DNA from 2 places in the Paenibacillus sp. JT31N11 genome. Region 1 is predicted to be linked to the other one. Evidence: a T-box and tRNA genes for the amino acid it is inferred to sense, from the RefSeq annotation. Region 1 holds a T-box; the other holds one or more tRNA genes.

What was found. A T-box is a leader RNA that pairs with one kind of tRNA and senses whether it is charged. The one in region 1 lies ahead of metG (methionine--tRNA ligase), so its partner is inferred to be a tRNA-Met.
Region 2: it has a tRNA-Met gene. The T-box ahead of metG (methionine--tRNA ligase) is inferred to sense a tRNA for this amino acid. The anticodon was not compared.

Annotation. Positions count from the first base shown of each region.
Region 1 is NZ_JBWDNQ010000020.1:357-5,536, forward strand. It holds gene AC0YNV_RS35685 (response regulator transcription factor) at 1-662, shown strand, start outside; gene AC0YNV_RS35690 (hypothetical protein) at 803-1,513, shown strand; T-box leader at 1,640-1,900, shown strand; gene metG (methionine--tRNA ligase) at 1,942-3,582, shown strand; gene AC0YNV_RS35700 (FadR/GntR family transcriptional regulator) at 3,732-4,439, opposite strand; gene AC0YNV_RS35705 (DUF1836 domain-containing protein) at 4,453-5,180, opposite strand, start outside.
Region 2 is NZ_JBWDNQ010000002.1:543,841-569,643, reverse strand. It holds gene pyrF (orotidine-5'-phosphate decarboxylase) at 1-313, shown strand, start outside; gene pyrE (orotate phosphoribosyltransferase) at 321-962, shown strand; gene AC0YNV_RS10805 (hypothetical protein) at 1,227-1,472, shown strand; gene AC0YNV_RS10800 (ABC transporter ATP-binding protein) at 1,711-2,724, shown strand; gene AC0YNV_RS10795 (ABC transporter permease) at 2,724-3,542, shown strand; gene AC0YNV_RS10790 (ABC transporter permease) at 3,526-4,356, shown strand; gene AC0YNV_RS10785 (ABC transporter ATP-binding protein) at 4,815-5,534, shown strand; gene AC0YNV_RS10780 (efflux RND transporter periplasmic adaptor subunit) at 5,500-6,582, shown strand; gene AC0YNV_RS10775 (ABC transporter permease) at 6,586-9,504, shown strand; gene AC0YNV_RS10770 (ABC transporter ATP-binding protein) at 9,512-10,393, shown strand; gene AC0YNV_RS10765 (ABC transporter substrate-binding protein) at 10,399-11,937, shown strand; gene AC0YNV_RS10760 (hypothetical protein) at 12,131-12,295, shown strand; tRNA gene AC0YNV_RS10755 (tRNA-Met) at 12,382-12,458, shown strand; tRNA gene AC0YNV_RS10750 (tRNA-Ile) at 12,480-12,556, shown strand; tRNA gene AC0YNV_RS10745 (tRNA-Leu) at 12,576-12,664, shown strand; gene AC0YNV_RS10740 (uracil-DNA glycosylase) at 12,816-13,523, shown strand; gene AC0YNV_RS10735 (SPL family radical SAM protein) at 13,527-14,345, shown strand; gene AC0YNV_RS10730 (S-layer homology domain-containing protein) at 14,442-15,464, opposite strand; gene AC0YNV_RS10725 (hypothetical protein) at 15,713-16,027, shown strand; tRNA gene AC0YNV_RS10720 (tRNA-Val) at 16,284-16,359, shown strand; gene AC0YNV_RS10715 (hypothetical protein) at 16,730-16,906, shown strand; gene AC0YNV_RS10710 (DUF2935 domain-containing protein) at 17,657-18,454, opposite strand; gene AC0YNV_RS10705 (YjcZ family sporulation protein) at 18,667-18,774, opposite strand; gene AC0YNV_RS10700 (alpha/beta hydrolase family protein) at 19,480-20,652, opposite strand; gene AC0YNV_RS10695 (acyltransferase) at 20,783-21,418, shown strand; gene AC0YNV_RS10690 (hypothetical protein) at 21,524-21,691, shown strand; gene AC0YNV_RS10685 (hypothetical protein) at 21,788-22,039, shown strand; gene AC0YNV_RS10680 (DUF3892 domain-containing protein) at 22,105-22,362, shown strand; gene AC0YNV_RS10675 (MBL fold metallo-hydrolase) at 22,477-23,145, opposite strand; gene AC0YNV_RS10670 (hypothetical protein) at 23,322-23,522, shown strand; gene AC0YNV_RS10665 (stalk domain-containing protein) at 23,683-24,255, shown strand; gene AC0YNV_RS10660 (DUF1292 domain-containing protein) at 24,367-24,687, shown strand; gene AC0YNV_RS10655 (DUF1885 family protein) at 24,794-25,213, opposite strand; gene AC0YNV_RS10650 (dienelactone hydrolase family protein) at 25,330-25,803, shown strand, end outside.

The sequences.
Region 1 (5,180 bases):
TATCGATGCAAAAAGCAATCGGCACGGGGCTGAGAAAATTCGGATACGCGGTGGATGCCGCACCGGACGGAGAAAAAGCCTTACAGCTCGCCCAGGTCAATGAGTACGATGCGATAGTGCTTGATTTGAATCTGCCGAAAATAGATGGTATTGATGTTCTGACGGAAATTCGCAAGAACAACCAGGAAATCAAGGTGCTCATCCTGTCCGCGCGTTCCGAGGTGGAGGACAAGATCGCGGGGCTCGACACCGGCGCCAACGATTATATGGCGAAGCCGTTTCACTTCAAGGAGCTTGAAGCGAGGCTTCGCGCGCTGCTTCGCCGAAAATTCATCCTGACGGATACGCGAATCGCACATGGAGATCTACAAATCGATACCGCGATAAAGCAGGTATACGTTCGAAATCAGTTGATTGACTTAACCAAGAAAGAATACGGCATTCTCGAGTATCTGATGATGCATAAGGATAAAATCGTAGGCGCGGAAGAGATAATCGAGCACGTGTGGGACAGTCAAACCGACTTATTTTCCAACTCCTTTAAGGTACACATCAATTCGCTCAAGAAGAAGCTTGCCCTCCACCTTGGGAAACAGGAAATCGTCAAAAACGCAAGAGGGCTCGGCTATTTCATCGCGGAGGTGCAGTATGGCCCGGTTTAACCATCTTCCGCTGCGGCTGCGGCTGACCCTATTAATGGCGCTAATATTGATCATTGCTTCGATCGTGCTGATGATGACTTCGATCTATGCCGCACGAAAGATCTATAAGACTGACGTCCCAATGCTTAAAACGGCAGCGATTGAAAGGAATAAACAGATTTACATTGCTGACCGGCAATCTCATGGTCATGAGCGACATTGCTGCCTATATCCTGTCGGTATGTGCAGCGTTGGCTTCATTAGCTTGGCTGATTATTCAGATTCGGCGTGGCAAGGTTACGCTTCGCCAAATCGCCGGCGGCTCGGGCTGGCTGCTCGGTACGATGGTCGTGATGGGCTTGCTGAGCTGGGGGATCGTCTCATTATGTACCCAAACGATGGGGCTCGGCGAATCAACAAACAATGATGCGGTTTATCTTTGCATAGCCTTGGCGCATGGCTTGGGCGCTCTCGCAATATGGTTCTTCCGGATGCAAAAACGATCGCTTGCCGAAGGGATAGCAAGTGTGCTGCCGATTCAAGTGCTGCTGATCGTCGGAACCACGGTCTTGTTCTATGAAATCAGTTACCTGTTTACGTTACCGACGCTGGTGATGATGATTGTCGCAGTATTGGATCGCTATCCGATTGGCCGGATGATTGCATCGACTGTGCTCGGCGCAGGAATATTGCTGCTGTATGTACCGGTATGCTGGCTGGTCTATGTGATGTTTATGCTGCCTGCTGCACCGGTGGTTGTCGCTTTGAGTGTCGTTCCGGTTTCTATTGTAGCCGTAATTTTTGCAGCGAAGTACAGATTATCCGCTGTGTTGTTGTCACAAGAGAGAAAGGAAACTGTCCCCCGTTTATGAATATGATGATTTTGGGCATGATAACTCAGTAGTGATGCACTAAAACACCTGCAGCGGCAAGCCGTATAGTAACCTTGACTTTGAAAATTATAAAAAGTATTATTACAAATAACTTGAATATTCTGAAAAAAAGCTAAGATGAGAAAGAGTACCCTGGTGATGTCTTTTGCAGAGAGCCCCGGTTGCTGAAAAGGGGTAAAGAATAACCTTGGGAATATGGTCTCGGAGCTGCGCATCGAAGCCTCATGTGGTTGTAGGTTGCGCCGGAACCCGCACCCGTTACCGTGCTAGGGTATAAACGCAAACGCGTCGTACTTGAAGAGGTTAATGCCGCAAGGCATTGATAAAATTGGGTGGAACCACGTGAGCACAACTCTCGTCCCTTCGGGATGAGGGTTTTTTTGTTTGTCAAAAAAGGAGGAGTCTTAATGACAAATATTTTTATTGGCGGAGCATGGCCGTATGCGAACGGTTCATTGCATCTGGGACGGTTGGCAAGCTTACTCCCAGGAGATGTACTGGCACGTTATTTTCGTTCGAAGGGAGAAAACGTGTTGTACGTTTCGGGCAGCGACTGCCATGGCACACCGGTCGCCGTTCAGGCCCTTCAAGAGGGTGTCTCCCCAGGGGATATTGCGGATCGATATCACCTGGAGTTTGCCGAGTGCTTTAAGCAGCTGGGGTTTACTTATGATTTGTACACGCGTACTGACCAGGTTTTTCACCATCAAGTGGTTCAAGAAATGTTCTTGCAACTATTGAAAAATGGATATTTATACAAAAAGACAATACAGCAGACTTATTGTGAAACCGATCAACGCTTCTTGCCGGATCGATACGTTGAGGGTACTTGCCCTGTTTGCGGGAACCGTGCCAGAGGTGATCAATGTGATTATTGTTCGACTTTGTTAGATCCTGCAGACCTGTCAGACAAGACTTGCAAGATTTGTGGGAACCCCCCTATTGAGCGTCCAACAGAGCATTATTACTTTGCGCTCTCACGATTCCAGGCTGAATTGAGCGAGTATGCAAAACAAGCCCAAGGATGGAAAGAAAATGCTGTACAGTTAACTGGACGATACTTAAAAGAAGGTCTTCAAGATCGTGCTGTAACCCGGGACTTGACTTGGGGTGTTGATGTTCCGGTTGACGGGTTCGAAGAAAAAAAAATCTACGTTTGGATCGAGGCGGTCAGCGGCTACTTATCGGCAAGCAAGCAGTGGGCTGCTGAGACAGGCGGCAGCTGGGAATCATTCTGGAAGGAAGGGAAGGAGAATATAACCGCTTATTATGTACATGGGAAAGATAATATTCCTTTCCATACAGTGGTCTGGCCGGCACTGCTCCTGGGAGTAGGGGGTCTCCATTTGCCGGATCGGATTATTTCATGTGAGTACATGACCCTGGAAGGGAAAAAGTTTTCGACAAGCAGTAATTGGGCGGTATGGGTACCGGATATTATGCGTCGCTATCAACCAGATTCCATTCGTTATTTTTTGATCGCAAACGGTCCTGAGAACCGGGATACTGATTTTTCCTGGAGGGAGTTCATCTACAGCCATAATGGGGAATTGCTTGGCGCATTTGGAAACTTTGTTAATCGTACATTGGCTTTTATCGACAAGTCCTTTGAAGGATGCGTTCCAGAAGGTAATCTTAGTGAAGAATGGAAGAAAGTAATGGAGGAGTTGTATCTTGAGTCCGGGGCCTTAATCGAAGAAGGTCGTCTAAAGGAAGCCATTGATCTGATTTTTACTTGCGTTCGCCAAGCAAACAAATTCTTTGATGAACAAAAGCCATGGGCACAGATTAAGGAAAACCGGGAAGCGTGTGGTTATACACTGAATATATGCGTGCAAATTATAGTGAATCTGTCCAATCTGCTGCACCCGTTCATCCCCTTCTCTTGTGAAGAAATAAGAAAGTTCCTGACACTGAAACAACCGGTTTGGAGATTGACAACAGTTCCAGCCAACCGAAAAATCCAAAACCTGAAGTTATTGTTCCAGCGTATTGACATTAGTCAGATTGAAGAAGAAACAAGTTTATTGGAAAAACAAAAATTGTAGTTGTCATCCACCCGAATAGAAGAGCTTTGCGGCCGCGCTCCAATAAATCGCCCTGTCCTCCCATCAAGGACAAGGCGATTATTTGATACCGAATGGCTATCTTCCATGTCAGCCAAGGAGAATCGGCTTCTCCCTTCCTCTCTTCTTCCCTACGGGAAACGAGCCATAGCCTGCTTGTCCTGTTCGACATCAGTCTCGGGATCCCATTGATCCCGCATATCAACCAGATGCAGCTTCATCAGCTCCCTGGCCTGCTGGGGATTGTGCTGTACAATCGCCTGTGCGATCAGGTAATGGTAGGACGAGGCTTTCTCATGCATGCCGGGAATCCGCATCGTATGGCGCCGGCTGTCCAGCAGCACATCCCCGACCATATGAATCATATTGATCAGAATTTCATTACGCGAAGCTTTGGCAATGAGATCATGGAACTCAATATCCTCCTTGAGAAAAGGCTTGCCGGCCTTCACCTTGCGCTGCATCGCTTCGGCGCTTTTCAAGATGGCATCCCTGTCCTCCGGGGCGGCTTTCTCTGCCGCAAGAGCTGCGAGCTCCGGTTCGATAACCAGACGCGCTTCCGTCAGCTGCATCCACGAAGCCCGTTCCATCGCCGCCAGATAGCGGTTCGGATTGCCGGGAATCTGCTCGCTGATGAAGGTTCCTCTTCCCTGCTCAACGGTCAGAATCTTCTGCTTGCCGAGTATCCGCACCGCTTCGCGGACAGAGGAAATCCCCACCTGAAGCTCCTCCGAAATATCCTCCAATGTGGGAATGCGCTCGCCCGGCTTCCATATTCCCTCTTCAATCCGCCGTTTGATTTCGTCATATACCACTTCATAAATCAGCTTCTTCTTCATCTTTCACGCTCTTTCATGGCTTCATCTCGTTCAATCCGTTCATAAATACCATACCGTTCAAATAGCGCCGAGCAAGCGAATGGAAGCAGGACGTATGCACGGAGATCAGCGCGACATGGAGCGCATTTTGCAAGGCTTCCTTCTGTGCATCGGTGAAAGACTCCTTGCGGGATACGAATTCCCGGGAGAGTTCATGGATCATTTGGTCCCATTTGTACACCATATCGTTCCGGCCGCCTTCATATGTCCGGTAACGCTCGTCCAGCTCCTCGAAGAGTTCGGCATAAGCGGCATAGAAATCCAGCGGAGCAATCAGCTGCGGATGATGTTCATTAGCCCCCTGAACAGGGAACACAATCTCGAACAGCTTGCGGATCGCTTCGTAATCCAGGGCAGATCTCAAATCCTCGATAATGAAAAACAGGGAAGCCTGCTGAAGGGAGTATTTCTTCCCCTCCTCAGCCAAACCAATAAAGTCCTTAAAATCCCGCTTCACCCAGTTCTGTACCGATGTGACGGAAAAATGGGTGTACTCAATTTGCGATCCCAGGGATACGATATCATGAAGAGACAGAGCCGGGTTCATATCCGACTTGATCATCCGCTCGATTACGGGAGGAAGCGTTGTGGAGACGAAAGCCGTCATGGAGATCCCCTGGGCCTTCTCCCTCTGATAATGGGCAATCCATGTCTCCTGTAGAATAGTCAGCGGCGAACGCGCAGATTGTTTATTTATCGAAA
Region 2 (25,803 bases), on a different contig from region 1:
GGAAATCGGCATTGGAGGAAGTGTCGAGGATGCCGTTCTGCGTTATGCCCGGATCGCCAAACAGGCGGGACTCGACGGCGTAGTTGCGTCGCCGCAGGAAGTACAGTCCATCAAAGCCGCTTGCGGCGCGGCTTTTCAAACGATCACACCGGGCATCCGTCCGGCAGGCGCGGACGTCAATGATCAATCACGGATTATGACGCCGCGCGAAGCGCTCGAAGCAGGAACTGATTATATGGTAATTGGCCGTCCCATTACGGCTGCTCCCGATCCGCGGGAAGCGCTTGAATCCATTCTGAGGGAGATGCTATAAGATGACGATACCTTTATTGGAAAAGCTGCCTGTTGAAATTGCCAAAGCTTTGCTGGAAATTAACGCGGTGATGCTGCGCCCCGCAGATCCCTTCACCTGGACGTCGGGATTGAAATCGCCGATCTACTGCGATAACCGCTTGACGATGTCCTATCCGGAAATCCGTGACAGGATTGCGGAAGGGTTCGCAGCCGTTATACGGGAGCGCTACCCGGACTGCGAGGCTGTTGCCGGGATCGCGACAGGCGGAATTCCGCATGCCGCCTGGGTGGCTCAGAAGCTGAACCTCCCGATGCTGTATGTGCGGGACAAAGCCAAGGGACACGGCAAGACGAACCAGATTGAAGGCCATTTCACGCCAGGCCAAAAGGTGGTCCTGATCGAGGATCTGATCTCCACAGGCGGCAGTTCTCTCAAAGCGGCTGTAGCGGTGCGGGCTGCGGGCTGCGAGGTACAGGGGGTTATCGCCATCTTCACCTATCAGTTCCAGCTGGCAATTGATGCTTTTGCCTCTCAACATATTACGCTGGATACGTTATCCAACTATACGGCATTGATCGAAGTGGCCGTGCAGAGCGGCGCGGTGCAGCAGAGCGAAGTGGAGCTGCTGCTCGAATGGCGGGAGAATCCGCAAGCCTTCGGGCAATAAATGACGCTTAAACATAGCAGAGAACATGGGAATCATCCATGTTCTCTTTTTTTTTGAATTATAAGAAAGTATAAAATTTGACCTTTACTTTGCTTATTATATGTTTGAGAAAGAAACTAACGTTGCCGCCAAAAAGACGGCAACGTTAGTTTCTTCTTCATTCAATTGGTTCAAATCCTATAAACCTGTGTAATAAGTAAAAACGCTTCTGCATACAATAGCTTATCCACCCAATAGAAACTGATAATGAGAGGGAAAAACGATATGAACAACACCTATTTTGAACATTTATTTGAAACTACAGGCGACTTGCTTTACCGTGTACGCATCTACGACCGGGAGCTAACGAAGGTTGACGAAATCATCGAAATGGATGAAACCTACAGCATGATCGAGAGAAAGCTGAAAAAAATGGACAATGACGCCTGGAAGGAACGGGCTGCCCATAAGCTCCAGCAAATGAAGTACAGGCTGGTTACGATGATGGAGGATTTATTATTTACCGCCTAATTTATGGATCGTAATAAAATGCTTGCCAAACCGTTTATGGGATAGTAATATGTTACATTAAACGGAAGGGTTTCTAGGGCTCCGCCACCGGGCGAACCGAGCGAAACCAGGCAAAGGACGATAGTCATGCTACACCGTAGGGATAAAAGACCTTCGGCAAGTTCCGCCTCACTTATCGTGGGCGGCGTTTGCGGAAGGTCTTTTTTGCTATTTTATAAAAAGGGGGCGGACGGACAATATGATCGCTTTGCGAACCAATGGATTATGCAAGACGTTCCGGGTGAAACGGAAATCGGCTGGTCTGAGCGGAAGTATCCGATCCTTATTCAGACCGGAGTGGGAGGAAAAGCAGGCAGTGGGCGGCATCGACCTCATCGTTCATGCCGGGGAAACGGTCGCTTTTCTCGGCCCTAACGGGGCAGGCAAATCGACAACCATCAAAATGCTGACTGGCATCCTTCATCCCACCTCGGGAAGCGCGGAAGTGCTCGGCTTCACGCCGTGGCGCGACCGCTCCCGGCTTTCGTACCGGATCGGCGCTGTTTTCGGCCAGAAATCGCAGCTGTGGTACCATCTGCCGCCGATTGATACGTTTGATCTGATCAGCCGGGTTTATGAGTTGAACAGAAGCGACTACCTCGCAAGACGCGCAGATTTGATTGAACGCTTTGAACTGGGGCCGTATCTGTATACGCCGGTCCGCAAGCTGTCGCTTGGCGAGCGAATGCGCTGCGAAATCGCGGTCACCTTCCTTCACCGACCGGAGCTGCTGTTTCTGGATGAGCCGACCATTGGGCTGGATGTTGTGGTTAAGCAGCGCATTCGCGAGCTGATCAGGCAGTGCAACCGCGAGGAAGGCACGACGGTGTTCTTGACCTCCCATGATGCGGGCGACGTTGAGGAGCTTTGCGCCCGGGCGGTAGTCATCCATCATGGCGGCATTCTGCTGGACGCGCCTGTGGAGAAATTGAAGCGCGACGTCATGAACAGCAAGACGATCGTATTAACATTGGCCGCATCCCATACGGGATCTATTCAGCCGGCGGTAGCAGGAGCAAGCCTGGTCTATGCTGAAGGAAGACGGATGAAGCTGGCTGTGGATCTGCGGAAAACCGATATTGAAACCGTGCTTGGCGCTCTGCTTACGCAGGTCAGGCTTGAAGATGTGACGATAGAAGATCCGCCGATGGAAGAGATTATTAAGCATATTTACGGGATGAGTGCGGCTGGGACGGGAGGGGAAGAGGGCTAATGAGCGGACGATTGCTGAAGTGGCAGGCCAAAAGCTTGAAGGCGGGAGCGGTTTCCCGGATAACCGTGCGCCAGCAGCTGGCGTACAAGTCTGATTTTGCGATGCGCGCCATTTTTCTGCTGATCATTCTCTATGTTTTTACCCAGCTGTGGTCGGCAGCTTACGAAGGGGATAGCGAGCGGGTTATCTCCGGCTTTACACTCAAACAGATCGTCTGGTATCTGGTGTTCACCGAGGCGTTGACCATGGCGGTTCCTTCCCTTTGCCTGCGCATCGAGGAAGAGGTGAAGAACGGCGATATTGCGATCCGGCTTATTCGGCCGCTGTCTTATGTGGGCTATCATTATATCTCCTATATAGCGGAATCCGTCTTTCGCTTTGCTGTTCATCTGGTGGTAGGCAGCATGATTGCCTGGACATTCGTCGGCGTGCCGTCATTCGGTCTTGGATGGCTCGGTTTTCTGTCTCTTAGCTTAGGTTCGCTTAGCCTTGCCTTCCTGCTTAATGCTGCGGTAGCTTTAACGGCTTTCTGGGTGGAGGAAACCCGGGGAATGGAGTTTGTCCTGCAAAAGCTGCAGTTTACGGTAGGCGGCATGCTGCTGCCCATCGATTTGATGCCGGAGTGGCTGCAGCGGGTTTGTGCATGGCTGCCCTTCCAGGCAGTCTTGTATTTTCCCGCCCGGACGGCCGTCAATTACGAGCACGCGCCCATACTGCAGCAGTTTGCCATACAAGCAGCCTGGATATCCATCTTGGCGGCTGTTGTGATCTTCATCTATCGGAGAGGGGTGGCGAAGCTTCATGTCAATGGGGGATAGGGCAGATAACCGAAGAGCAGGCGGTTCAATTCTGTCAAACATACGTTTTCTGCTGACCTGCTGGAAAGTGAATTTTGCATCGGCGATGGAATACCGGATCAGCTTTTTCCTCATGGCCGGGATGATGTTTGTGAATAACTTTATGTGGCTGTTTTTTTGGAGCCTGTTCTTTAACCGGTTTCCGGCTGTCAATGGCTGGGATCTTAATGATGTGATGATGCTGTGGGCTGTCGGTGCAGGCGGCTTTGGATGGGCCAGCATGCTGTTCGGCAACTTTCACCGGATTGCGTCAATTGTCGCCGCAGGTCAACTGGATGTCTACCTGTCGCAACCGAAGCCCGTGCTTCTCCATGTCATTGCAAGCCGGATGTCGCTTACTGCGATAGGCGATTTTGCTTTTGGCATCGTGGTGTATCTGCTGGTGGGCGACCATACAATTATCGGGGCGCTGCTGTTTACAGTCGCTATGCTTATCAGCGGTGTTTTATTCATGGCGGTCATGATTATTGCCGGCTGCTGCTCGTTCTTCATGGGAAATTCCGAGGGGATTTCGCAGCAGGTATTCAACGGGTTTCTTGCGCTCACCACCTATCCTTCGGATATTTTTCGGGGATTGGCCAAAATGCTGTTGTTCTCGCTGGTTCCTGCCGGTTTCATCAGCTATTTGCCCATAGGCATGCTGAAGCATTTCGACCCTTTGTTTGCATTCAGCGCCATAGCTATTACTGTTCTGCTGTTTGCTGCAGCGGTTGTGTTTTTTCAAATCGGTCTGCGCCGTTATACATCAGGCAATGCCATCGCCATGCGGGGCTGATCCTTCAACGGGAATGCCATTTCCTTCATCCGGATCGAACAGCGTTCGGGCCGCCGTCAACATGACGGCGGCCTTTGTTCAAATCTAAGCAACGTATAAAACGTTCCCATGATTTGCTTAGATTTCTAATGGAAGAAACTAACTGTGCTTCCAAAAGGAATGCACAGCCGTTTATTCTTGATGTCTGCTATGTTCAAATATCCGCGTATTTAAGCGATAAATCCATAATTCAAGAAATTTATGTGGTAATACTCCCACTTTATTAAAAATTTATCTAATCGTGCCACTTTATTCGTAACTTTTTGTCCTTGAGCTCCGTCTATACGGTATATTGGGATTAAAGAATTCTAATGGGAAAGGGGGTCACGGATACCAGCATGGCATTGTGGAGACGCAAACAAACCGAATCAGTTGCCGTTATCGAGCCTTCGGCAGAGCCGGCACTTGAACCAACAGGGATGGTTAAACAAGAGGTCAGGGCTGAACTGAAGCAATTGGCAGAGAGCGGCAAGCCGCTCTTGTCTGTCGAATCAGTGGAGCGGACGTTCCAGGTCGGCGGACAGCCGCTTCATGTTCTTAAGGGCATTAACATGGAGCTAAAGCCCGGGCAGCTCGTCATGCTTCGCGGGCGATCCGGATCCGGCAAGACGACACTGCTTAACATGATCGGGGGACTTGACCAACCGACGAAGGGACAGATTTTTTTTCATGAGCTGCCTTTTCACAAGATGAATGATGATCAAAGGACGTCTACAAGGCGCAAGCAGATGGGGTTTATTTTTCAGGCTTTCGCGCTTATGCCCCTGTTATCGGCCTATGAGAATGTGGAGCTGTCGCTGCGGATGGCCGGGACGCCCAAGGGCGAATGGAAATCGCGGGTGCATCATTGTCTGGAGCTGGTGGGCCTAACCAAGCGGATGAATCACCGTCCCTTTGAGCTCTCGGGAGGCGAGCAGCAGCGTGTGGCCATTGCCAAGGCGATCGCGCACCGCCCGCTGCTGCTGCTGGCGGATGAGCCGACGGCGGATCTGGATTCGCAGATGTCAGCCCAAATCATGTCGGTTTTTCAAACGATTATCCGCACGGAGCAAGTTACAATTTGTATGACAACGCACGATCCTACGATTTTGGAGGTTGCCGATCATGTTTACGAAATGGTTGACGGAAGGTTCATTTAAGCGGACAGCCGCAGTTATTCTGGGGGCTGTACTCGTGTTCACAAGCGGCTGCTCGCTGCTCCCCAATGAGGACCCGGAGGAAGTGCTGCCTGAGATCACGCCGCCGCAAATTTCGAAGAAGCCGGAATATGAGGTGACGACGACGACGCTTGAATCGAAAACAACGGGAACCGGCAAGATTATCTCGCTGCGGGAAGAGACGATGTATTTTACGCTTGAAGGCAAGCGCCTTAAGGATTTGAACGTAAAAGCAGGGCAAAAGGTAACAGCCGGTCAGGTTATCGCCTCCTTGGACGTCGATGATTTGGTGAAGACTTTGCGGTCCGACAAACTGCAGTTTAAGAAAGACGAAGTGCAAATGAAAGATACGCTGCGCAAGAAGGATGAAATGGATCCTGTCGATTTTGAAATGGCTGTCGTCGATTTTGAGGCCAAGCGCCAGCAGCTGGTGGAAGCCCAGGCTGAGATCGATAAGGCGACGATCAAGGCACCTTTTACCGGGACCGTGGTATCTTTGTCGGTGATGAAAGGCGATTCCATTACGGCCTATGATCCGGTCTGCGTGATTGCCGACACAGCTCAATTAACGGCAGGAGCCAAGATGACCCCGGAAGAACTGACGGGAATCAGCGTCGGCATGCCGGTAACTGTAGACATTAACGGAGCCGGCGAGGTCAAGGGCACGGTGAAGCAGCTGCCTGTTGTTGAACAAGAGGATGAGAATGGAGGCAACGGTGGCGGCGGCGGTAATGGCAATGCCCCGGAAAAGCCTGAGCGTCCTGAGGATTTTCTTATTGTAGAGCTCGAGAAAATGCCGGCGAAGGCCGTGCGTGGAACGCTTCTGTCCATCAGCATCACCACATCGCGCAAGGAAAATGTCATTGTTATTCCTCCTTCGGCTCTTCGCACCATCGGTTCGCGCACGTATGTCCAGGTTGTTGATGATCAGGGCAAACGCGAGGTGGATGTCGAGGTTGGCGAGCAGACAGCCACAGAAATTGAAATTATAAAAGGTTTAACGCCTGGACAGAAAGTCGTAGGTCGATAGACGATGGGGATGCCGTTATTTCGCTTTTTGTTCCGCAAAATGTGGAACACGCGATGGATGACGCTAAGCTCGCTTGCCGGTCTGATTATTGCCGTAGCATTCGCGACTAGCATTCCGATGTATGCGGACGGCGCCCTTAAACGGGTTGTCGCGCAATCGCTGAAGGAAGAAAGCAGCGGATTGCCCGCGGGATCGCTGCTTATGCGCTATCAGGCGACAGGCGGCGGCAGCACGGATGTGAATGCACTGACGGAAGTATCGCGTTATGTCAAAGAAGATGTTCCTCCCGATATCGGATTTCCTTACAATACTTATGTTCAGAATTTGGCAATCCGCAGCGCGGACATCACGCCTGAAGATCCTACCAAGGTGGATGCCAGCCGTTCCAGGCAAATGTCTTTAACCTCCATGTCGGGACTTGAGGACAAAAGCGAGCTGACCCAAGGGCGCTGGTTCGCCGATGCTGTAGGTGACGACGACGTGGTTGAAGCGGTGATCATGGAAGAAGCCATGTACAGAAGTGATATACATATCGGTGATGTGTTCGAGTATCCGATATACAGCGGATTGAATTTGACGCTGCGGGTAAAGATCGTCGGCGCCTATAAACCGCTGAGCGAGACGGACCCCTATTGGTATCAGGGGCTTGAAGGCATGATGAGCACGCTGCAAATTGGCGGGACCGCCTTCGAGAAGGGTCTCCTCCAGGACCGTAAAATCCCTCTTCATACGGCGAATTGGTATTATGCCTTTGATTTGGGAGAAATCCAGACGAGTCAATTGTCTCCTCTGGAGAAAACGCTGGATCGCCTCAATATTGAATTGTACCAGCGTCTTAAGGATACGAAGGTTGAAATTTCCTTCGCCAGTCTGCTGAGTGAATTCCGGACACAAAGTCTCCAGCTGCAGCTGCTGCTCTTTACATTGGCGGCGCCAATGCTGGCGATGGTATTCTACTTTATCGCGATGAATGCAAGGCAATCGCTCGACAAGCAGCGAAGCGACATCGCGGTGCTTCGCAGCCGGGGAGCGGGCACAAGGCAGATTATCTGGATTTATCTGCTCGAGAGCATTGTGCTGGGCATTATTGCTCTGATCATCGGTCCTTCCATCGGATGGTTTATGGCCAAGAGCATCGGTTCAGCCAATGGATTCCTGGAGTTTGTCAACCGCCAATCGATTCCGGTCGGCTTCTCTACGGAAGCGATCATCGCCGGGCTTGCGGCTGTCGTCCTTGCGATGCTGGCAACGGTTATTCCCGCTGTAATCTATGCCAGATCTTCGATCGTCAATTACAAGCAGCAGCTTGCCCGATCGGATCGAAGGCCGGTATGGCAGCGCTGGTACCTGGATGTGCTTCTGCTGGGAGCGGCCGGATACGGCTGGTATTTGTTCAATGAACGGCAGATGATTACCTTCCAAAGCGGGATGACTACGGATCAATTGAATGTCCAGCCGTTCCTGTTCTTTGTTCCGGCGCTGGCGATCTTCGCGATGGGGCTTTTCTTCCTGCGCGTGTTCCCGTGGCTGCTGAAGCTCTTTAATTGGCTTGGCCGGAAGCTGCTGCCGGTGCCGCTTTATTTGACACTTACTCAGCTCTCTCGTTCGTCGAAAGGTTATTATCCGCTTATGATTCTGCTTATATTGACGCTTGGCCTGGGCGTATACAATGCCTCGGCAGCCCGGACAATTGACCTGAACTCTACGGAGCGAACGCTCTACAAGTTTGGAACAGACGTCATTATGCAGACAGTCTGGGAAGGAAAGGCCGAAGTGATCGATACCGGAGGCCAAAATGGCGGCGGCGGCGGCCAAAACGGCGGCAGCGGTCAAGGCGGCGGCCAGGGCAGCGGTGGAGCAGGAGGCGGTGGAGGAGCTGGAGGAGGCGGCGGCCAGGGCGGTGGTTCCACGGTTCCGACGCGAATCAATTATTCGGAGCCGCCTTTCGAAATTTTCCGCAAGCTTGACGGTGTGGAAGCAGCGGCCCGCGTGCTGCAGACCAAAGGTAATGTAGTCATCTCCGGACGCTCCATCGGCCAAGGGACATTGATGGGAATCGATAATGTCGATTTCTCCAAGGTTGCCTGGTTCCGGGATGATTTGTTCCAGACGCATCCTTTCAATTATTTGAACTATCTGGGCATGTATGAGCAGGCAGCAATTATTCCCTCCGGTGTTGCGGAGAAATATCAGCTGAAGCTTGGGGATGTCGTTTCGGTCGGCTTGCAGGAAGGGATGATCGATTTTGTCGTTGTCGGCATTGTGCCTTACTGGCCTGCACAATACCCGGATCAATCGCCTTTTGTCATTGCCAATCTGGATTATATCTATGATCAGGTTCCGATTATTCCTTATGATGTATGGCTGAAGATGAAGCCTGGAGCGCTTACGGGGCCGATTATGAAGAAGCTGGAGAGTCAGGGGATTGAACTCGCGGGCGTTCAGGATGTCCGCATCGAGCTGGCGGCTCAAGCCAAGCATCCGACCAGGGGCGGCGTCTTCGGTATTCTGAGTCTGGGTTTTCTGGTCTCGATCATCGTTTCGCTTACCGGTTATGTACTCTATTGGTTCTTTAATCTATCAGGCAGAATCGTACAGTTTGGCGTTCTTCGAGCTATGGGCTTGTCGCGCAGGCAGTTGACAGGCATGCTCCTGCTGGAGCAGATTTTTACAGCCGGCTTGTCGATCGGCCTCGGCATACTGATTGGAAAGATTGCGAGTTTGCTCTTCCTGCCCTTTCTGCAGACATCGGAAAATGTCACGAATTCGGTTCCGCCGTTCCGGGTGGTTTTCGATTCGAAGGATACGACGCAATTATATATTGTCGTAGGTGCCATGATGCTTCTGGGAGCGGCGCTGCTGCTGGTGCATATCCGCAGATTGCGTGTGCATCAGGCGGTGAAGATGGGAGAGGAGCGTTAATACCAACATGATTACATGCGAAGGCCTTGTCAAAATTTATAAAACCGAAGATCTCGAAGTTGTTGCTCTTCAAGGACTGAATCTGAACGTCCGCGAGGGCGAGATGATGGCGATCATCGGCAACAGCGGCAGCGGGAAATCCACCCTGCTTAACATTCTGGGAGGGCTTGACCGGCCCTCTGCCGGTTCCGTCACAGTCGGTCCCTGGGATTTGCTCAAGATAACCGATGAGCAGCTCGTTTCTTACAAAAGGGATACCGTGGGCTTTATCTGGCAGAACAACGCGCGCAATCTGCTGCCTTATTTAACGGCCCTGGAGAATGTGGAGATGCCGATGATGCTGTCATCCAAGCTGGACCGTCCTTATGCCAAGCAGCTGCTGGAATGGGTGGGTCTGAAGGAGCGGATGCACAATAAGCTCCATCAGCTTTCAGGCGGGGAGCAGCAGCGCGTAGCCATAGCGATCTCATTGTCCAATCATCCGAAGATGCTGCTGGCCGATGAGCCGACCGGCTCGGTCGATTCACGGACCTCGGACATGATTATGGATATCTTTCGAAAATTAAATCGTGAAATCGGGATTACGATCGTGATTGTAACCCATGATCTGTCGCTGGCAGGCAAGGTGGACCGTGTCGTGGCGATTCGCGACGGGCTGACCAGTACGGAATTTATTAAACGCAATCCCAACATAGATGCAGATGGCAATATCAGCCTGTCGCAGCAGGGCATAGGCGAGGTTCATGAGGAGTATGTGGTGGTCGACCGGGTTGGCCGGCTCCAAATACCCAAAAATTATTTAACGGCTTTAAAGATTACCGATAAAGCGTCGATGGAATTCGATGGCGAGCGCATTATTATTTCGCCGCCAAAATCATTGGAGGGATAACCGTAATGGAACTCAAGGTCAAACCTAAAGGAAAATCAGTCATCCGCAGAGCCTCTGCACTTGTATTGTCGCTCGCTCTTGTATCGACCGTGCTTGCTGCCTGCTCGAAGGGAGACAGCGGCAGCGATGCCGAGCGGCATGTTCTGCGAATTGGTTTCATGTACTCCAATTCGGATAATGAGCCTTATCTGCGCCAGCAATTTACGGACTCATATGAGCTGACACATCCCAATGTGGATATCGAAATCGCGGCGGCAATCAATTATGATGATCAGCGCTTTCAGCAGCCGGATGCGAACAACAAACAACCAGATCCGTACGAGAAGCTGAAGGAAATGCTCGTTGGCAGCAATCCGGTCGATGTTGTCGTTCTGGAATCCGCTTATCTGAAGCGTCTGGTACAGGATAATATGCTGAAACAGCTGGACCCGCTTATTCAGGAAAGCAAGTTCGATATCGAGGATTTCGTGCCTGCTGTCATCAATGGAATCAAAGATGCTGGCGATAACAACATCTACGCCTTGACGCCGACATTCAGCGCGTCTGCTCTTTACTTCAACAAGAAAATATTTACCGATGCCGGCGTTACACCGCCTACTGACAATATGCAGTGGCCGGATATAATGGCACTGGCGGAGAGAGTTGCCAAAGGAGAAGGCAAGACACGCACCTTCGGCTTCTCATTCAACCGTTGGAGCGGCGATGGCTTCTCTGATGCGCAGAACTATGCGGCACCGCTGCAGCTCATGATGTTTGACAAAAAAGGCGAGAAGATGACCGTTGATACGCCGCAGTGGAATAAAGTGTGGACCGACGTCGTCAATTTGTATAAGAAGAAAATTGTCCCTTCCCAGTCGGATATGAATTTTGATAATGGGATGGCGACCAGCAGTTCCAAACCAGTCTTTAACCCGTTCCAGGGCGATTTGTTCCTGAGTGGACGCGTAGCGATGACAATCGGCGGCTATGATTATGTGAATGAACTTGCAAAAGCCAAAGACTACTCGGCTACAAACAAAGATATCAAAGCGATCGATTGGGATGTCGTAACCGTTCCTACCTTTGCCGAAGCGCCAGGCGTTGGTGGAAGTATTTATCTGAGCAATCTGATGGCCATCAATGCGAAAGCGCAAAACAGCGAGGATGCCTGGGAATTCATTCAATTCAATAACAGCAAGGAATGGGCAAAGCTGAAATCCCGCAGCACGTATGAGATGGTGGCCCGCAAATCGTTCCTCAAGCCCAAGGATGGCATGAGCTATAATATCGGCGCTTTCTACGCGCTCAAGCCAGTACCGCCGCAGGACATTGAGCTGGATAAATTATACCGGGATAAACAGGGCCTTTATCAAGTGAACCAATTGGGCCAGCCTCTCTTCCAGGAGGTTGTCGACGGCAAGAAGTCGGTGGATGCCGCGCTCAAGGAATGGCAGACTAAAGGCGATTCATTTCTGCAAAAGCTTAAAACAGATCCAAATGCCATGCTTGACCCTGCTGCTGGCGGCGGGGGCGGCGGAAAAGTCATATATAACTCCGGAGGCTAACATCCCGTCACTGCCGCACAATCGTGCGGCAGTATTTTTTTGAAGTGTAAGAACGGTTATTTTTTTCTAAGGGAGGAAACTTAGCTTAGCCTCAACCGGACGGCGACTGCCGTTTCTTTTTGTCTGCTGAGGAAGACTTATTTTTTCCTTAAATGGACAACCTATTGGAAAAATGGTAATGGAGGTTGTCTTCATGCGATGGGTGTATTGGATCCGTTTGTATGAAACGAAGTTTCAGGCAGGATGTCTGGTAAGCCGAATGGAGAGTGACTGGTGGGTTTATGGCTATGAAAGTCCCCGGGAAATCGAGGTATTCCAGTCGCGGAAAGGGCGTTTCGGAGTCCGGTATGTCCCCTGAGAAAAAAATCTTGACTTAATATTGGAATGTGTTGTATATTATATCTTGTCGCCATTCAAATGACGTTGTTGTGAAAATGGTACTTTCGCGGGGTGGAGCAGCCCGGTAGCTCGTCGGGCTCATAACCCGAAGGCCGCAGGTTCAAATCCTGCCCCCGCAACCAACCTTTCGATTATTATCTTAAGGGCCCTTAGCTCAGTTGGTTAGAGCGGTCGGCTCATAACCGATTGGTCGGGGGTTCGAGTCCCTCAGGGCCCACCATCTCATACACGTCACTCATGCCGGGGTGGCGGAACTGGCAGACGCACAGGACTTAAAATCCTGCGGTGGGTGACCACCGTACGGGTTCGATTCCCGTCCTCGGCACCAGCTTTGTACTTATAGGATCCATACATACCGATAACGTTCGAAGGACGAGCAGTCGGAAAAGAAATCAGCATCTCATAGCCGTAATATCCTCGTCAGCAGATGAGTATAGCGGAGGGGTGCTTTTTTTAATTTCATTGAGGAGGAAATGAAGTTGGCTGTCATATTCAAAAATGATTGGGCTTCGATTCTGGATCAGGAGCTGGAGCAGCCCTACTACAAGGAACTCCGCTCTCATCTTGCGGAACAATATCGAAGACAAACCATCTATCCGGGCATGCATGATATTTTTAATGCGCTGCATTACACAGCGTACGAGAAGACAAGTGTGGTCATTCTGGGACAGGACCCCTACCATGGTCCAAACCAGGCACACGGTCTGAGCTTTTCCGTACAGCCGGGCGTCAAGACCCCGCCTTCCTTGCAAAATATTTTCAAAGAGCTGAAGGATGATTTGGGCTGTCCCATTCCTGACCATGGGCATCTCGTTTCATGGGCCAAACAAGGCGTGCTGCTGCTTAATAATGTGCTGACCGTGCAGGCGGGTGCTGCCGCATCGCATCAGGGCCTGGGCTGGGAACGGTTTACCGATGCCATTGTCCAGGCCTTGAACAAGCGGGAGACGCCTGTGGTGTTTATTTTATGGGGCAAGCATGCCCAGGAGAAGGCCTCGGCGATTGATTCGGACACGCACTGCATGATTTCATCGGCACACCCCAGTCCGTTTGCCGCGCACCGGGGCTTTTTTGGCAGCCGGCCCTTCTCGCGCACGAACCATTTCCTTCGCAGCATTGGCCGTTCGGAGATCGATTGGTGCGTGCCGTCGCTCGCCAAGCTGGAATCCGCCGCGGATGAGGAGTAAAATATGGCGTTTGCAGAATCGAAGAAACGGGTGTCGAAGCTGCTTAATCCCGCATCAGGCTATCTGACGGGTTATTCGTATACACTGAACCCGTATGTTGGCTGCTCCTTCGGCTGTTCCTATTGTTATGTCAGGCGTATGCCGGTTGCCATGTTTCGCGATGAGCCATGGGGCGAGTGGGTGGATCCCAAGCCATTTGAAGACGAGGATTTCCGCAAGGAATGGAGCAGATCCTTGAAGAAAGGGCCAGTAACGGTCTTCATGTCCTCGGCAACGGACCCTTATCAACCGGCAGAATATACATCAATGCGGACGAGGCTCGTGCTGGAGGTTATGGCGGAGAAGCCGCCTGAATTTGTACTTGTGCAGACCAGGAGTCCGCTTGTAGTGCGGGATATGGACTTGCTCAAGCGTCTGGGCAGTCATGTCCGCGTCAGTATGACGGTTGAGACGGACCGGGAGGATATCCGCAAGCAGCTGACTCCCAAAGCGCCTCCACTCGCCGCCAGATGGAGCGCAATCCGCGAATTGAGGAATAATGGCATACCGGTTCAAGCCGCCGTGTCACCGCTTCTGCCGTGCTCAGAGCATTTTGCCGCAAAGCTCTCTGAAGCCGTGGAACGAGTTGTCGTCGATGATTTCTTCCGCGGCGACGGCAGCAAGGGCAAACGGTCCGCACAGCTTGGGATGCGGGAGCATTATCGCCTGCTTGGACTGGAACACCTCTATGAGGAGGAAACAGCGGACCGTTTTGTTGGAGAGCTGGGCAAACTGATGAAGCCGGGGGCGGTTTATTTTGGCTATGAAGGATTTAAGCCATAGTGAGGCGTGAGTAGCTTGCGAAAGACCAATAAAAAAAGAAGCTCCCCGATGACTTTACGAAAAGTCTTGGGAAGCTTCTTTTTCTCTGCCGGACGATTACTGCGGGCTGACACTATCGCCTGGGTCCAATTGTGACGAGTCACCGTGCATGATACCGGTCGAGGAACCAACACTGCCGTCTGATCCTCCTGCGGAACCTGGTGAGTCAGCAAGCGTGGGAGTGTAGGCTGACGAGACATAGGTCACCGATTTTACTTCTGTGATTACCTGAGGATAGACCTGATCGCCTTCTGGATAGGTTGCCTCGACTTGAACGACAGCCTTGTCGCCGTCAAAGGAGATGGAGCTGATTTTGAGTCCGTAGCCGGGGTTTGGAGCCATGGCAGAGACCGTGACTTCATTCACTTTGTCATTCACGGCGACCGTGCTGATTATCACATCGCTAAGCGGTGAAGGTGTGGGCTCCTCAACGGGCGGTACCGTGTTGTTTGCCTGTTCTTCTACGAATTGGATGGAGTTATACAGCCAGCCGGCAGCTTCGCCGCGGGTAATCGCTTTTTGCGGATAGAAATTTTGTTTGCTGTCGAGCTGGACAATTTTGGCGATCAGCAGTCTTTGAATATTGCTCATATAGTCTTTATTGATATCCGCCTCGTCATTAATCATCGCGTAAATATCAATAAACGCATAATCGCCTGTTTTCATAATTCCCTGGAACAAATGGTAAGCGAACTGTTCGCGTGTCATGACAGCATTGGGATCGACATCCTTAGGAAGATTAATGCCGTTAAATTGTGCAATGATGAATGCATCTTCATACCATGAGCCGTCTTTTGCTTTGGAATAATAATCACTGGCTTTAGGTGCTTTGACGAAGCGGATCGTGTCGATGTTCAGATCCAGGCCTTTGACAATAAGCGAAACGCCTTCCGCATAGGTCAAATTATTTCCCGGTTTGAATAAACCGTCTTTACCTCCGGAGAGAATGCCTTTGCTTTGCAAATCGGCAATCTTGGACTCATTCGGATCATTTTTCGTGTCGGAGAATGCCCATACGGATTGAGTTGCGGCAAACAGCAGCAGGACGACAACGGACAGCATAACCAGACTTCTTTTCATGGTTTATCACCTCAGGGTTTATTTGGTATTTATCTTGTCTGTATCCCAATAGACGGACTGAAACGGCCGAATGTTGCGCCTGAAATATTCACCAGTTGTTTTATTCATATATTTATCGATGAACCGGACTGTTTTGTGCTATGATTAGAGAGTTGAGTATAAGAGCTTTTCTCTTCAGGAACCCATATGATCAACCAGGATGGCCAGCGACGATAAATAATGGTTCAAAGAAAAGGGGTAAAGTGAACGTGAGAGTAAATTTAAATTTCACTGCAAAAGGTCAGGCCGCAATTGAAAATTTCGATAACGAGGAACTGATTGAGATATTTGCCCGCTACAGCAATACATTAACCAAGAAGTATACGGTTGATGTTGCGGTCCCTGCTGAAGATAATAATAATATTGCCGCAAGCGGTTCGTTGATTGTGCTGCTGAGCAATGTGAATTGTGATGTGGAGACCTTCTTCAAGGAGCTGGGCAGAGATATCAAAATTCCTCTGAAAAAACGCCTGAAGCTGAATGAGAAGCTTGATAATGTATTTAAAACGGTAAAAATTGATTAAATCGGCAATCCGGATAGTTTATAGTTTGCGCATCCTTCTATTGCCTTACCCTTTATTCCGGAGGGGTAACGCGGTGAAGGGTTCATTTTCTATGTAAATAAGACCACTCGAATCCCGGGTGGCCCTTTTGTATCGGGAAGGGTATTCAAATCAAAGCTCCGGAACTTGCTAGTGCAGGAAAATGTTGAAATTAAATGTTGACTTCGTTTTTCGATTTTGATATATTAATATTTGTCACTGAACGACATTATCTTATGATCTGATAGCTCAGCTGGGAGAGCACCATCTTGACAGGGTGGGGGTCACAGGTTCGAACCCTGTTCAGATCACCATAACTTAAACGCTGAAACCCTTGGTAATCAAGGGTTTTTTTAATTTATCGGTTTTCTGCCTACGAATAAACCATTTTCCCGAAAGCGTCCGCGGCTGCTTGTTGCATATGTCCTGTGATATGTGAGTAGCGATCAAGCATTTTTAACACTGGACCATCCCATTCTTGACGCAATCCCCAGCGAAGCAGGTAAATGCCGGATCGTCTGTATTATGCGAAAGGATATCGTGTATCATGATTAATCTGCCTGAAGATGTTCTTCGGGGTTATTTGGAATTAATAACTAGGTAGTGCGTTTTTGCATATACTATGCCATACAAAATTTAAAACCAGCCTAGACAGGCGAAACATATGGGAGATGATGATTAACGATGGGATTTACATCAACTGAAAAGCTACAAGTTAAAGTAGCCTTGGAGGGCCGCGCGAATGATTTGCTCAAATGGATAGAACATTATGAAAAAACTGGCGATGACCTGGGGATGAAACTATACGAGAAGTATCTTGCAGATACACTATCGTCAATCGAAAAAATTTGGTCCGCCTAAGAATCGGAAATGAAAATAGAGCAGGAGGGGATCGCTCCTTACCTGCTCTATTTGCTGTTTACTTCTAAAAGTAATATTAGGAACATTACCCATTTATAGAGAATCGGATAACCACGCACGTAACGCTACTCTCGTGTGTATTAAGAGCATACGAACTTATATCATGATCTGTGGTGTTGTGGAAATCGCCGAGCGCCGAACGGAGGCCTCCCAGCAGATACATTTTTAAGAGAAATAGAAAAAGACCCGCAGAGCGGGTCAATCAGGGTGCTTTGTAATGTAGTTGTTGGGATGCACTCTGAAGCTTAATAATTAATAACCGAATCTACCACAATTACAATCTGCCACAACCGCAAGCGATAATGACCAGCAAGATAAAGAGTACGAGGATAAATCCGATTCCTCTACCAGTGCCGACACCGCCAACTTCGCCTTCACAACCCATTCAAGAGCACCTCCCTTACGTTTGGAGTACTCTGTAAGTTATGCATGCTTGACTCGGCATGCTTGGATTATTGTTACGGAATGGCATTGACCCAAGGACTGTCCGAGGGAGATAAACCACATGGAGGGATAAGCTTGAAAGGACTAGTAATTTATTTGATAACACAGAATTGGCCGAATATGTCTGTCCTTTAAATAGGTGGAGTGAATATTGCTTGAATATTGACGAACATGAGCAGTGACACGGGAGGCGGAGCAGCTTGCTAAATAATGTTGCATTCCAAGGATTATTGTAAAATTGTGACGCTAAGCATGTTTGCTCTTCAGGCTGCTTTCAAACATATCAATTATGACCAGGAAGTGTTCTGCTTCACGGAAAACATGATCGGCTAAAAGTGGATGAATAATGCTCTTAATTCGACAGGCTTCGATTAAATCTCGAGCCGTTTTCTTAAAGTCACGAAGTGCTTTAACGGACACCTTATTCTGATCAAGAAATTGGTCAAGGAGCGGAACTGTTTGTGATTGGGGACGCATATATTCCAAATTCTTTGCTTGAAAAAGCAATTCATCGAATTCTTGACTGAAGTTATTCGCCTGTTCAACTAGCTTCCGTTCAGAAGGATCAAGCAGATGACTGATGAATTTGGCATGTTCAGCCATTATTCTTAGAAAGAATACATTCTCGTCAATTATGGCGTCAGGCAGTGGTTCTAATCTTCCTAAATTTAATTCCGCTAAGCGATTTCTAAAATAATTTGCTTCCCTGCTTACATGATCAACCAACAAGGGGAAATTGTTTGCACCGGGAAGCTGGCAAGTCAGTATTAAACCCAGCACCTTTCTCTTGAAGGCCCATATATAGGTTACTGCTGCATGGACTTCTTCATTAAATCTTTTTATCACACTGGGATCTGTTCCCGCTGTAAATGCATTGGATCTATTCTCGATCGCTTCAAACACGGTATAGAAATGATTGGCTTCATTAATTAACTGAGTATCTTCACATCGGAATCCCAATCTCAAAAATAAGGAGTGCTCTTTCATTATACGTGACCAAAAGCGTACTTCATCTAATGAACGTGCTACAAACTGATCTGACAAAGTAATACCTCCTCTGAAGTTTTATCTTTACTGTATGAGAGGAGGCGGAATCTTTATGTCAATGGATAGAAATGTTCAAATCCAAGCTGACGACTATGATATTCGGTTCGATTGAACAGGAAATACCCTAAAGGCTGGCGGCGCCTTTAGGGTTGAGCAGGGAGGTTTTATGCATTCCGGAATAGCCTATCGGCTACAGTGGTCATATTCGTTTAGTATCTTCCGAAGCCTCCACAGCTACAAGCGATGATCACCAATAAAATGAAAAGTACTAGGATCACTCCAGTGTTTGTGAAAGCACCACCAACAAGACCTGACATTCAAAGCACCTCCTTTTGTAGGGTACTGTAAATTATGCAAGCCAATTATAGTGTGATTGGGTATATGTAACCGAGCAATTTAATCAATTTGAATAGCCCATGAGTTCGGATATTCTTCGCCGATCTGGCAGCACAGCCTTCATACTGAACATACGTGCCTGGAACATCATGCGAACCAATAGGAGAATTCTTCGTATGAACGTCCAAGCATAACAAGTAAATCTACCCGTAAGAACAAGAAAAAGCGGAGCATCTCGCAAAGCAAGATGCTCCTGAATGGGTGAAGCATTAGCAATAATGTTTCTTGTGTTTTTTGTGTTTCTTGCAAATAATAATGGCTTTTTGTCCGGGCTTGAGCACAACTTTAATTACTTTAGGGTGCCAGGTCTTTTTACACATGGGCTACACCTCCTCTTCAGAAGAGATAATCCATTATATGTGAAATAAGAATCATTGCTTGGACAAACTGGCATATTTACGAAGACCAACTCACAGCCTGGCTGCTGCAACAAGAGGGCCGGAGAGTCATGAGCTTAAATACAAGAGGAGGCAAATGAATGGCGTTGACGAACGAGAGGACTGGTGCAAGTGCAGTATAGTGGTGGACTTACAATTTAAAACAACTACAAAGCTTTTGCTGCCCGGAGAAAAAAGGCAAGGCGGTAAAAAATCCTCCCGCCAGGGAGGATTTAGTGCAGGATCCTATCACTTCACAACCAATGTCGTCATCTTATAAATGGTTTTAGATATTGTTTTCGTCCCCTGGGTAATGCTTACCTTCATCAAGCCAGTCAGTGGTTTTACATTATAAGTGCCACTGGACGCGTCGTATGTGATATCAGCCACTTCTTCAGTACCGTCGTCTAACCAGATTGAAAACCGTTTGGTTTTAATATAACCCTGCACCAGAACCTTCCCTTTCTCGGCAATCGTCCACTGCGGGTACTTTTTGGTTAGAATGGCCTGCCCCCATATATCCCGCGATAATCTTACCTGCTGATCCTGGTCAGGACTGGCATGCAGCCAACGGATGGCATCGCCTTTTTTGCTCAGGTTGAACGAGTAATTGCTGTGTTTATGGAGATCCATCTGTTCCTTGACCATTTTGGATTGAACCGGCTGAACATTATTGTCTTCTGCATCGTGGAACATATATAAGAATCCGCCTTGCAGATTTTGCCCAACGCCGTATTGATGCGCGCGTGAATAGTATTTGGCCTTGTTGCTCTGAGGCGTATCGCCTAAATACTGCTTTATACTCGCTTGCCGCGTTTTCGAGGTTGCCCACCAGCTGTTATTCTTGTCATATCCGTAATCAGCCAAGCCAAAATGAGATACCAGCACATTAAAGGTATCGGGAAATTTGGCAGCAAGGCCAAAAGCATTGCCGCCCCCGCCTGAGTAGCCGGACATATTGATATTGGCAGGATCCACATAAGAGGAGAAGTTTTTCTTAACATATTCTACAGCATCTATAATGTCGTACAGCTCTCGTCCATTCACATCCATAGTTCCTTCCGCCTGATCCCGACCACGCATCCCTACGGCAACGGCAAAGAATCCGTAGTTTGCCATGTCCTTCATAATCCAGTCTGTCATGGAAGTTGAATCTTGTGTGTAGCCATGCATGAGGACGACGATGGGGAGATTTTTCTTCGAAGCATCATAAGCGTAATGAGCATAGAGATTGTCGATTTTATCAATTGTGCTAGGGTAACGGAATGAATGAAGTACTATTTGGTCTGAAGCAGCTTTGAACTCCATTATTTTGTTTTCAGCCTGCACGCTTTGGGTTCCCCAACTACCAGGCAGCGAGGCAAAGCAAATGGTCAGGGACGCCAACAACAGAATAATTATTTTTAGTTTATTAGCTTGCATTTATAAGTCATCCTCCACTATGTATCGTTCTCAATCAAGTACTATTCTCATGTTTCCTCTTATTATGTTACCATACGCTCTGCGAATTAAAAATGCCACTGATTTCCATATTGTGGATAATGACAGATCATTGTATAATGTTCGTATTAAAGAACAAAACATTCATTATGAAGAACCCATTCCTCTTGGAAGAGGTGAAATCTCATTGGTAAAGAAAATGATTACCTTCATGAAAGTAAGAACCCGAAAGTACTTTTTGGAGGAAGTTTGGCTGGAGGACTACATCAAATTAGGCATGAGAATTGGAAAGAACTGCAGCATACAACCTGGGGTTACCTTTGACTATTCGCATTGTTGGCTGATCCGTATTGGCAATAATGTTACAATTGCTCCCCAAGCATACATATTAGCACATGATGCAAGTACAAAGCCGCTGATTGGTTATACAAAAGTCGGCAGTGTCAGAATTGAAGACGATGTGTTTATCGGCGCGCGAGCGGTCATCATGCCAGGGATCACAGTCGGTCGGGGTTCTATTATAGCGGCAGGCAGCGTTGTGACGAAATCAATTCCCGAGAGAAGCGTGGCGGCGGGCAACCCGGCCAAGGTCATTTTGACTGTAGCAGAATTTGAAGAAAAGATGCGGCAGCTGCATAAGCAGGCCCGGGTCTATGAGGAAGACTTTACGCTAAGAGGACATATAACGGAAGACAAGAAGGACAAGATGTATCATGAACTGATTAATATGACAGGATTTGTTGACTAATTTCTGAAAAATTATCGCTGCTACCGTCTCCCGCACGACTATTCAACCCGATGAGCGCATATCGTTACTTCATAGGCGTTTGGCTTGGAGAAAGGGGCGGGTTATATGATCAAGGAAGCTGCCGAACTGGTTGTCTGGCTGATCGGTTTATTTGGGATATGCGGTATTGTAATCGTGCTCACGGCAAAAATGGTGATTCATGATACTTTCGACTATGACGAGCCTTTTGTGTGGAGGAGGAAGCTACCCAAGGACGCACGGCCTAAACGATAGATAATACTGCCGCTAAGCGGTCTGTTGTTTGTTTTTTTGGCTATTGGACATACTAGTCCCATAGAAAACAACAGATGCCAAGGGGCTGGTTTTGGTTTGAAAAAATTAATCTGCGCAGCTGCTGCAGCATGCTTATGTCTGTGCACAGGCTGTGTGAAAAGCAATGTAGAGCCGGCCATGACCTACGGGGACGGGCATCTCCAAAGCATATCCACTGATGTATACCCTCTAAGCCGCTCTATATTCGGAGATGTTTACGGCTTGAAACGTGATCCTGAGAACAAGAAGCCAGGCTTGACGGAGGAGAAGCATGTGGGCAAAGGCGGCGGTCGCTTAAGAGATGAATAATATGCTCTTAAGACGGACAAGCTAGACTTGCAGACAATGACATGCATGCATAAGGAGGCAAAACGATGAATGAGAATGAACAAGGATTCGGCCAATCAGGCCGGGAGTCACTGGTAGCGGTACAAAAGAACGGTGATGGAGATCTTCAGGCATTCAAGACTTCCTCAGGTCGTGTACTCGATTACGCACAAGCCTTGCAAGAAGCGCAAACAGGGCAGCTTGCAGGCGTCAATGTCTTTAAAGGAAGAGATGGCGGTCTGTATATTCGTGGAGATGCCGATGGCGATCCGACCAATAATCTCGATAATCTGCCAACGTTCTAAACAAAGCCACTATAAATAAACGAAAAAGCCCGCTATTGGCGGGCTTTTTTTTGCTGCGTTTAGAAGGAATAAAGGTGATGCTGCTCCACAAAGGTCATTGTGCCGGTCTGACCTTCATAGTTGACCCTTTTCGTCGTAATGCATCAGCATGACGCTCTTTTGAATGTATTCGGGCAGCGACTTGAGCTCGTCGAGCGTTGGATGGACCGCACCCGGAGAGGTGAACTGGCAGTCATGAAAAATGGTCGTGCAGCCTTGCTGGACAAGGGTATCAAGCAGCTCCGCATCAAACCTCATATCCGCCGAATAAAAAAATGTCTCATTAATAAGAAAGGAATAGCTGAGCTTGCCTGGAATATGGCTGGTACGGATCTCCTTCACGTTAAAGCCGGGGAGAAGCTGGATACTTCTATTTTCTTTTAGAAGATGCACCTCAAAGTAATCGTCCAGTGACTTGAACTCATCCTGTTTCAATCTGCCCTGAAGAGAGGTTTCCCAAAGTGTGTCTATAAGCGTCTCCATAATAAACAAAGCAGGCTTGCGCTTGAAAATATATTTCATTTGCAACGCAAACTCTTCCATCCCTCTGATATGATCCGCATGAATATGGCTGATCATCAGAGCATCGATATCATTAAAGGTTTTGCCCAGCTGATGTAAGGAGAGCGGGGCTGTAATTCCGCAGTCCAGCATGACGGTGCGGTCTTCACAGTAAATCAGCGCATTTGTGTTGTAATATTTTTTGGCAAATGCGCTGCCCGTTCCAAGCATTTGTACATTCAACCGCCGCTTCCCCCTACCATTCAATACTTACAAATTTATCATCTCTGATTGTAAATGGAAAGAGTGCCATTGTTTAATATTTCCGCCAAACAGGGATAAGAGCCGATACGCGCCTGTCTCGATCTTCATATGATAACGATGAAGGAATCGCTACTGTGAAGGCAGGTGCAGCAGTCATGTCAAAAAGCAAAGTTGCCAAAAAGAAAACACCATCGGCTTCTGACAAAAAACAAACTGCAATGAAGCTTGTTCTTTCTGATACATGCGCAGTATGCAAAACACCATGTGCACGCGGTTTGCGCTATTGGGCGGCCATGAAAACCCCTGGTGCGGTCGGTAAAGGCGTACCCTGCATTTTAACCAGAGCATATGTTTAAGGAATGATTTCCCTGGGTTTTATTTCCCGGGGAATCTTTCATTAGTGTATAACTATAATCTTACCGAAATCTTACCTGAAAAATTTTTGGAATTGGCGCAACTTTGGACGAATTGGTGAGTATAACCATACATCCAGACAAAGTGATGGAGGTTTATGTCATGAAGTTTAGAAAGCTTCTCATCTTGCTGCTGGTGATGTCATTGTGGGGCGGTACCATGCTGTTTGCCGATTCGGCAGCACAGAAGGTACGGGTAATCGTGAACGGTTCTGAGTTGGATGACGCTGGAATGTTTATGGATGGCAAATCATTCATATCCGTTCGCCAGATAGCCAACACGCTTCAAGCTCTCGTTATTTGGGACGAAGGAGCGAAGAAGGTTACCGTGTACAAGCCTAACGTCCACATGTTTCTATTTCAGCAGGATAACACCATTTTCGGCAATGTGGTAAAGGGCAATCGAATTACTTTCAAGGTATTTGCACAGATCGATAATTTGCTCACCACGGGAACCGCTGTGAAGGTATCGATATTTGATCCAGGCGGAACCGAGAAAATCATTCAATCGGAGAACAAATCTATCGACAAAGATAATTTCTGGTATCGGACAGAGGATGTTAATTATTCCTTCGATACAGCAGGCAAATATACGATCAGATTTTTCATGAAAACCGACGGTAATGACGAATGGAATCTCCTGTCAGAAAAGACAATTACTGCCAAAAACCCATAATGGAACAGCGCCTTTGCTTCTCTTGAGCAAGGGCGTTTTTGTTTGACCATAACTTGTCATCCATGTTACGATACGAAGGAAAGGTATCATGAATTGAAATGAGGGTATCCAATGAGCGAGCATGAACATAATAACGGCGAACATGTACATGGAGAAGACTGCGATCACGACCACGAAGAGCATGTCTTTCTTGTGACGGATGAAGAAGGCAAAGAACGTGAAATGGTCATGGTCTATACCTTCGAGTCTGAAGAGCAAGTATATGCTGTGCTTCTGGACCGCAACGATCCTGAAGCTGATGGCGTGATTTTCCGAATTGAAGAAGAGAATGGAGAAGCTTTTCTCGTTGGAATTGAAGATGATGCCGAATGGGATCGCGTGACGCGCATTTATGAGGAAATTGCCGAACGCGAGAATGAGCCTGAGGCTTAAGACATCATAATAGCACCATTAAAACTCCGGTAACCCACCACAGGCTGCCGGAGTTTTAGCTGTACCAGGGGGCTGCACGCCCAGTCTGGCTATGTATGTCTTGAAGCTATTTGCGCGGATTATAATAGATGGTGCGGCCGTTGAACATCATTAATTCCGCTTTCAGATGCTTGGCCAAATATTTGCATAGCTCATTGCCCTTGGCTTTGTCGCCATGTGTAGCACCTTCCGGAAGGACCACCTGGACATAGGGGATTTCGCGTTCACCTTGATTTTGCGATCCGACACCGAATAAAATATAATAATATAACGGATTTGTACCTTTCAAATAGAACCAACGCTGCTCCTCGCCGGGTTTTGTTTCAACCGTGTAAGGGAATGCTGCTTCGGAGTAGTCCCAGCCCAGCTGCTGACCTGTTAGAGCGGTTTGTTCCTGATAACGTGCGAGATGTTCTTTCACTTCATCAAGGCTCAATTGCTGTACAATGGAACCGTCTACAAATTTAATGTAAGCGCTCTGACTCATGGTTTGCCCACCCCCTTCAATATCATAGCATTAGGGTTTGAGAATGACAATATTGCATAGAGGCTGTTTGTGATCATGGGAAGTATCTCTTTCGAATGAAGAGGAGGATTTCAATTATGAGCGTGGAAACGGAATGGATCAGATACGGTGAAAACGGGGAATACAGCGGTTATGTGGCAAGGATGGCGGATGTGCGGGAACCGCTCCCGTCTGTCATTGTGCTGCAGGAGATATGGGGAGTCGACGGGCATATCCAGGATGTGACGCGGCGTATCGCCAAGGCCGGTTATGTGGCATTTGCGCCGGATTTGTTCAGCAAGGACGGGTTCAGACAGGCGGGCTTCGAGCAGGATCGAATCGATGAAGCCAAGCTGTTTCACAACACGATTAAGCCTGCCCAGTGGGCCGACCCGGAGCAGCGTCAAGCTGCGCTGGCCAGTCTGCCGGTACAAAAACGCGATCAGATAGAGAGCACGTTGGGCAAAGTTTTTAACACAGGCGGCATGCTTCCGGATTTCATCCGCCAGGTCGCGGCTACCTCCGCATGGCTGAGGGATACGTATGAGTATTCGTATGGAAGAGGGGTAGCC